DNA from 2 places in the Faecalibacterium sp. Marseille-Q4164 genome. Region 2 is predicted to be linked to the other one. Evidence: riboswitches for the same ligand, from Rfam matches in the RefSeq annotation. Region 2 holds a riboswitch; the other holds the start of a gene.
The links. A riboswitch is a leader RNA that binds a small molecule or an ion and turns the genes downstream of it on or off. The one in region 2 is predicted to bind thiamine pyrophosphate.
Positions count from the first base shown of each region.

Region 1: linked by a shared signal. The riboswitch ahead of thiT (energy-coupled thiamine transporter ThiT) and the one ahead of thiW (energy coupling factor transporter S component ThiW) in region 2 are both predicted to bind thiamine pyrophosphate.

Region 1 covers NZ_JAFREJ010000007.1:219-4,217, reverse strand. Annotated here, with positions in the region: gene J3352_RS08230 (recombinase family protein) at 1-355, shown strand, start outside; tRNA gene J3352_RS08225 (tRNA-Ala) at 694-769, opposite strand; gene thiT (energy-coupled thiamine transporter ThiT) at 915-1,487, opposite strand; TPP riboswitch at 1,576-1,678, opposite strand; gene J3352_RS08215 (sporulation transcriptional regulator SpoIIID) at 1,789-2,034, shown strand; gene sigG (RNA polymerase sporulation sigma factor SigG) at 2,071-2,835, opposite strand; gene J3352_RS08205 (sigma-70 family RNA polymerase sigma factor) at 3,070-3,762, opposite strand; partial or broken gene J3352_RS08200 (sigma-E processing peptidase SpoIIGA) at 3,801-3,999, opposite strand, start outside.
Region 2 covers NZ_JAFREJ010000017.1:12,533-16,531, forward strand. Annotated here, with positions in the region: gene J3352_RS11910 (Trm112 family protein) at 1-572, opposite strand, end outside; gene J3352_RS11915 (SPFH domain-containing protein) at 587-1,876, opposite strand; TPP riboswitch at 2,058-2,164, shown strand; gene thiW (energy coupling factor transporter S component ThiW) at 2,345-2,860, shown strand; gene thiM (hydroxyethylthiazole kinase) at 2,873-3,694, shown strand; gene thiE (thiamine phosphate synthase) at 3,681-3,999, shown strand, end outside.

The DNA.
Region 1 (3,999 bases), on a different contig from region 2:
TTTGGAAAAGCTGGAAGCCCAGCAGAAAGAGCTTGAGGCTCGGATTGCCGAAGAAAAAATCGCTCGGCCTCGGTTGAGCGAAAATCAGGTTCGTTTCTGGCTGACCCGGTTCCGCAAGCTCGACCCGAACGTGAAAAGCCACCGTGAGACGCTTATCAATACGTTTGTGAACGCTGTTTATCTCTATGATGAAAAAGTTTTGATTACATTCAACTACAAAGACGGCACAAAAACCATCACTTTTGATGAGATTGCCGCCAAAGATGCCCCAGAGGGCAATGGTTCGGATTTAGGTTGCTTCGCTCCACCAAGAACTCCAGTATCCGAACCGGGTACTGGAGTTTCTGTTTTGTAATAACCTTCCCGGAGGCTAGGCGGGTGGATTCGAACAGCATCGACCCGCCGAACAGTCCGGCGGGGGAAAAAGCCCCTGCGGGGCTTTTTTAGATGCGCGGCTTGCGTAATCCACCCGCGCCCATAAAAAGACCGCCAGCGTAGAGATACGCAGGCGGGCCTTGGCATGGCGCTGGCGGCGCGGCGCGGAAAACACTGCAAGCGTTAAATCAGATAACGGTTTCGATTGAGATCGGGGGTGTCACTGGCCCGCCTGCATGGCGAGCGGTGCACCCCCTGATCTTTTTGCCGGAATAAAAAAGAAAAGCACCGTACTTCCTACGAAGTACAGTGCCTTTTTGGTGGAGAATAGCGGGATCGAACCGCTGACCTCTTGCATGCCATGCAAGCGCTCTCCCAGCTGAGCTAATCCCCCACATATTCGGTTGGTGTCTTGCGACGTGAGTTATTATACCAGCCGGGCAGGCGGTTGTCAACACCCAATTTGAAAAAGTCTGCAAAAACAAAAAAGCCCTGCCGGGCACGGAGCCGGGCAGGGCGCGGAACAAAGTGAAGATAGGTTAGGCCTTTGCGTGCTGGCGGTCAAAGATCTGCGGAGCCACACGGCAGAGCAGAACGGCGGCCACCATGGTCAGCAGGGTCTCGGGCAGCATGTAGCTGCCGTTGTACACCAGGCTGTAAGTCCAGGCAGACAGGCCTTCGTTCAGGTTGCCCCAGACCAGCACACCGGACAGGAAGCTGCACATAAAGCGCAGGAAGCCTGCCATAAATGTGCCCACGGCCACGCCGACCATCCGGTTCTTGAAGGGACGGGCAAAGAACTCGGCAGTGCCCAGCGCCATAAAGGCCACCAGGTAGTCCAGCAGGACTTCACCCAGGAAATACAGGAAGGTCGGGGTCGGGGGTGCCCAGAAGCCCAGCAGCATCTGCAGGCAGCCGTTGACAAAGCCGGTGAACAGGCCCCACTTCACGCCGTGGCGGAAGGAGACCAGCACAAAGGGCAGCATGCTCAGCAGGGTAACGCTGCCGCCGTTGGGCAGGGTGAAGAACTTGATGTTGCTCAGCACGGTGCCAATGGCGATCATCAGGGCGCACTCCACAAGAATGCGGGTCTTGGAATAGGTTTTTGACATGGGAGATTCCTCTTCTCAGATAATAGTACACAAAAACAAATGCACCCGCACAAAAAGGCAGGCGCATGGGCTTCGTTTGTGAAGAGGGTGGACCTTTCCGCAAACTACCTACGCCGGCATTACCCGGATCAGGTTCGAGGGTACTCCGCTCAGGTGCGGATCTCAGCTTTTCAGCGCCCCTGTTTTTATGTCCAGCTCCCAGTATAGCGGCCAGCGCCCAAATGTCAAGCCCCGGCGGGCATATTGGCGGCCGCTGGCTCATATTTTTTAGGGAGACCGCAAACAGGGGAGGCGTGACCGGATGAACGTGGAGCCGGAGCAGCGGGCGGCGCTGCTGGGAGAGTACATTGCAGAGCACAGTGCCACGGTGCGGGCAGCCGCCCGGGCGTTTGGGTGCAGCAAATCAACGGTGCACAAGGATGTATCCACCCGCCTGCGGGCCGTGGATGCGGCCCTGTTTGCCCGGGTGCAGGCCGTGCTGGCCCGCAACAAGGCCGAGCGCCATCTGCGGGGCGGGGCGGCGACCAGGCGCAAATACAAAAAGTAGGAGAGCGGCGCAGGGAGGCCTGTGCCGCTCTCCTGTTTATTTGTGCCGGAACTGCTCCAGCGCGGCCTTTTCCAGCCGGGAGACCTGCGCCTGGCTGATGCCGATCTCCCGCGCCACCTCCATCTGGGTCTCGCCCTTGAGGTAGCGCAGCTCCATGATCCGCTTTTCGCGCGGGGTCAGCCCGGCCACGGTCTGCCGGAACTCCAACCCGCTGATCCAGCTGTCCTCGCTGTCCGGGTCGCGCACCTGATCGATGACATACATGGCATCGCCGCCATCGGTGTAAAGGGGCTCTTCCAGGCTGATGGGCTCCACCACCGATTCCAGCGCCGCGTTCACCTCCCGGCGGGAAAGTCCTGCCTGCCGGGCCACCTCGTCCACGGTGGGCTCCCGGCCCAGCTGCTTTTCCAGCGTCTCCCGGGCCTGCATGGCCTTGTAGGCGGCATCGCGCAGGCTGCGGCTGACCCGCAGGGCGTTGTTGTCCCGCAGGAAGCGCCGGATCTCCCCGATGATCATGGGCACGCCGTAGGTGGAAAACCGCACCGGCTGGGCCGGGTCAAAGTTGTCGATGGCCTTGATGAGCCCGATGCACCCCACCTGAAACAGGTCGTCCAGATTCTCCCCCCGCTGCGCGAACCGTTGCACCACGCTCAGGACAAGCCGCAGGTTGCCCTCGATCATGGCCTGCCGGGCGGCGGCATCGCCTGCCCGCGCCCGGGTGAGCAGCTGCCGCTTTTCCGTTTCGGAAAGCACCGGCAGCTGGGCCGTGTCCACCCCGCATAATTCCACTTTGTTGTACATCCCCCGAACCTCCGGTTACGTTGATACCGGAAGTATGGGGTAAGAGGGCGGGGAAGATACATGGGAATTGTTAGCAGCCTCGCCCTCTCAGTCATTGCTTCGCAATGCCAGCTCTCCCAAAGGGAGAGCCTTTGGCAGGGCAACCGCAAGCAGGTGCTAAAGGCTGGGGCAGTCTTGGCTCCCCCTTTGGGGGAGCTGGCGCGTTAGCGCCTGAGAGGGTGAGCCAGCTGCCGGTTACTCCCGCTCCAGCACCTCTTTCAGCTGACGGATGATCCGCTTTTCCAGCCGGGAGATGTAGCTTTGGCTGATGCCAAGGGCATCGGCGGCTTCCTTCTGGGTGTGCTCCACGCCGTCCACAAGGCCGAAGCGCAGCTCCATGATCTGCCGCTCCCGGGGGGCCAGCTGCTCCACGGAGCGCCGGAGGGTGGCGCGCTCGGCGGCCTGCTCCAATTGCAGGCCCACAAGATTTTCGTCGCTGCCCAGCACATCCGAGAGCAGCAGCTCGTTGCCGTCGCCGTCGGTGTTCAGGGGCTCGTCGATGCTGGCCTCCTGCCGCCGGTTGGAGCTTTTGCGCAGGTACATCAGGATCTCGTTGCCGATGCACCGGCTGGCGTAGGTGGCCAGCTTGATGTTCCGCGCGGGCGTAAAGGTGTTTACCGCCTTGATCAGCCCGATGGTGCCAATGGAGATCATGTCCTCCTGCGGCACACCGCTGTTCTCGTACTTTTTGGCAAGGTAGACCACCAGCCGCAGGTTATGGGTGATGAGGTCATCGCGCGCGGCGGCATCCCCCGCCATCATCCGGGTCAGCAGGGCCTTTTCCTGTTCCGGTGTCAGCGGCGGCGGCAGGCTGGGCCCGCCGTTGATGTAGTGGGCGGCGGAAGGGGCCAGCAGAAAGCAATAAAGACGGCAAAGAAGTGAAAGCAGATGATGCAAGGGCGGTTCCTCCTTTGTGAAGCCCTCGGTCACGCTTGGCGGTGACGGAGGGGGTGAATCATTTCCAACGCTTCCACCCCCACCAGCACTTCCCACCCATCAGGCGGCGGGGGGAGATCGGCGAAGGCGGCATAAAGGTGCTCGGCCATGCCCTGCCCGGCGGGAGAGCCGGTGCAGCACAGGCTGGCCGGGACGGCCGGCAGGATACAGTGCCCGGCCACGGTGGTG
Region 2 (3,999 bases):
TGGCTCTCGGAGTTCTGGCCCTCGTACCGGCCGCGCGCGTCGGCCTTGGCATCGTAGAGCCAGAAGGGGACATATACGCCCTGGATCTCTGCGATGTGGTTCTGGCTCTTGAACGCCTTGGGCAGGAAGGCCTTGCCCTTGTAATATCTGGTCAGCTGGGCAATGGCGGCCTTTTTGTCCAGCTTGAAGGGCAGGATGTATTCCGGCTTCAGCTTGCCGGAGAGCTTGCCGCCCAGCACTGTGGGATTGCCGCAGTAGGGGCAGGTGGTGGCGGCGGTGGTCTCGTCACGGACCAGCTCGGCCCCGCAGGTGGGGCAGGAGTAGCTGTTCAGGCCCTCCGCCTCGGCCTCGCTCCACACCGGACTGTCCTGCCGGGGCAGGCGGGCGGCTTTTTTGGCATCGCCCTCGGCGGCAGTGTCGGCAGCGGCCTGCTTTTTGGCGTAGCGGGCCTCGATGTCCTTTACGTCGTAGGCCGAGCCGCAGTAATCGCAGACCAGCTTGCCGCTGGCACCATCGTAGTGCAGGGGGCCGGTACAGGCCGGGCACTGATAATTCGTTGTCTTTTCAGCCATGCGTCAGACCCCTCTCAGGCCCCAAAGGGCTTGCCGCACTCGGGGCAGAACTTGGGCGGGTTGGCTGGGTCGGCGGGCACAAAGCCGCAGTTGGCGCACTTGGCGGCGGGCCGGGGTCTGCCGCACTCCGAGCAGAATTTGCCGCTGTTCTTTGCACCGCAGCTGCACACCCAGACAGCCGGGGCTTCGGGCCGGGGCTTGCCGCATTCGGCACAGAACTTGCCCGTGTTGCCGGTGTGGCCGCAGCTGCAGGTCCAGCCAGCGGCTGGTGCGGCCTGAGGCTGCGCGGCGGTCTGCTGGCCGCCCATCTGGTAGAGATCCCGGGCGTTGACACCGCCCGCTGCAGCGGCCTGGTTCATCCCCATAAAGGCCATGGCGGGACCGGCGGCGGTGTTGGAGGCGGCAGTCTGCATGGCGGAGGCCTGTGCACCCACCAGATGCGCGGCGGCGCGGGTGGGGTCCATAAAGGCCGCACTGCGCTGCAGCTCCTTGATCATCTGCTCGTCCTCTTCGCTGGCCTTGACACCGGAAACGCCCAGAGAGACGATCTCGATGCCGCGCAGCCTGCTCCACTTGGCGCTCAGCTCCTGATTCAGGGCCTCGGCCAGCTCGGCGGTGTGGCCGGGCAGGGCGGAGTAGCGGATGCCCTGCTCGCTGATCCGGGCAAAGGCGGGTTGCAGGGCGGTCATCAGCTCGGTCTTGAGCTGGCCGTCTAGCGCGTCGCGGGTGTAGGCGTTTTCCACATTGCCGCAGACATTGGTGTAAAACAGGATGGGGTTGACCACCCGGTAGCTGTATTCGCCGAAGCACCGGATGCCGATGTCGATATCGATGCCGGCGCGCTGGTCCACCACCCGGAAAGGCACCGGGTTGGGGGTGCCGTACTTGTTGCCGGTGAGTTCCCGGGTATTGATATAATAGATGCGCTGGTCGGAACCGGCCTGCCCGCCAAAGCTGAACCGCTTGCCCAGCTCGGCAAACACGCTGTCGATGTTCTTCAGCCCGCCGCTGAGCAGGGAGGGCTGGGTGCCGGTTCTGTAGGTGTACTCGCCGGGCTCAGCACAGAGGTCCACCACCTTGCCCTGCTCCACGATCAGCACGCACTGGCCGTCGGCCACGGCGATCACAGAGCCGTCCGAGATGACGTTTTCGCTGCCGTGCCGGTTGGCGGAGCGGCCATTGGTCCGCTTCTGGCCCTTGACGGCCAGCACCTCCGCAGGCAGAGCGTCACAATAAAAATATTCCTTCCACTGGTCGCCCATCACGCCGGATGCTGCGCCCATGGCTGCTTTGATGAGACCCATAACTTCAATCTCCTTTTGTGCCGGGCAGTGTCCCAAAACGGGGAATGGCTCCCCCGGGCGCTGCGAAATTTGGGACAAGTATAACATAATCCGGAAAATTGTAAAAGCGATTTGGCAAAAAGGCGAAAGAAAAACTTGTTCTTGCTTTTTTGCCCCGGCGGGTGTACAATACCCTACGAAAAACAAAACACAGGGGAGCTCGTGAGGCGGGCTGAGAGGAAGTAACCAAACTTCGACCCTTGACCTGATGCGGATAATGCCGCCGTAGGAAGTCATAGGAAAATGATTTTTTGCAGGAGGCACCGCTGTGGTGTCTCCTGTTTTTTGTTGCCGCAAGCCGCCGCAACGGGCGGCTCCGGGCTGAGGGGGAGCGCCCTGAGCCTTGAAATAACTGCGATGGGAAGCCGTGTTCCGGCGTGAGAGGAGGCCAGCAAGCCTCGACCGCTTTTTGAGAAAGAGGAGTTTCCAATGAAAAAATTCTCTGTGAAAAAGCTGGCTCTCGCTGGAATGTTCTGCGCCCTGTGCGTGGTTGGCAGTGTGTTCAGCTTCCCGATGTTCGGCAGCAAGTGCGCCCCCGTGCAGCACATGGTCAATGTGCTCTGCGCCGTGCTGCTGGGTCCCTGGTGGGGCGTGGGCGTGGCCTTTGTGGCTTCGCTGCTCCGCAATATCCTGGGTCTGGGCAGCCTGATGGCCTTCCCGGGCAGCATGTTTGGTGCCCTGCTCTGCGGCCTGGTCTACGCAAAGACCAAAAACCTGATCGCCACCCTGGTGGGCGAGGTGTTCGGCACCAGCATTCTGGGCGGCCTGTGTGCTTACCCGGTGGCCATCTGCCTGATGGGCAAGAGCGCCGGTGACATCGCGTTCTATGCCTACATCGTGCCCTTCCTCATCTCCACCGCTGTGGGTGCGGTTATTGCGGGTGTGCTGGTGTACAGCCTGCAGCACTCCGGTGCCCTGCGCTCCATGCAGAGCAGCCTTTCCTGACGGGGGTGCGTCATGTTTGCAGAGCAGTTTGCCAATGTCCGCACCAAAAGCCCCCTGATTCATAATATCACCAACTACGTCACCGTGAACGACTGCGCCAATATGGTGCTGGCCTGCGGTGCTTCGCCCATTATGGCCGACGATGCTGCCGAGGTGGAGGATATCACCACCATCTGCGGCGGGCTGAACATCAACATCGGCACCCTGAACAGCCGCACCATTGAATCCATGCTCAGGGCGGGCAAAAAGGCCAATGCACTGGGCCACCCCGTGGTGCTGGACCCTGTGGGCGCGGGCGCTTCCACCCTGCGCACCGAGACGGCCTACCGCCTGTTGGACGAGGTGCGGTTCACGGTCATCCGGGGCAACATCTCCGAGGTAAAGACACTGGCTTCCGGTGCGGGCACCACCAAGGGCGTGGATGCCGATGTGGCCGACAGGGTCACCGAGGAAAATCTGGACGGCGCGGTGGCCTTTGCCAAGGCATTTGCCGCAAAGACCGGTGCCGTTGTGGCCATCACCGGTGCCATTGACATCGTGGCCGATGGGGCAAAAGCCTACTGCATCCGCAACGGCCACCCGATGATGAGCGCCATCACCGGCACGGGCTGCCAGCTCTCTGCCCTGACGGCGGCCTTTATCACCGCCAACCCCGGCCAGCCGCTGGAGGCTGCGGCTGCCGCCGTCTGCGCCATGGGCCTTGCGGGCGAGATCGCCCATGCACGGCTGACCCCGCTGGACGGCAACGCTACCTACCGCAATTACATCATTGATGCCATTTACAATATGACTCCGGCTCAGCTGGAAGAGGGTGCCAAGTATGAAGTGCGCTGAAGAATATATGCGGCTCTACGCCGTCACCGACCGTGCCTGGGTGGGCGGTCAGACCCTCTATCAGCAGGTGGAGAGCGCCCTGAAGGGCGGTGTGACCTGTGTTCAGCTGCGGGAAAAGGAGCTGGACGAGGAAGCCTTCCTGAAGGAGGCGTTTGAGCTCCACGACCTGTGCAAAAAATACAATGTGCCTTTTTTCATCAACGATAACGTGGACATTGCCATCCGCTGCCACGCCGAGGGCATCCATGTGGGGCAGGAGGATATGGCCGCTGCTCAGGTGCGCCAGCGCGTGGGCGATGAGATGA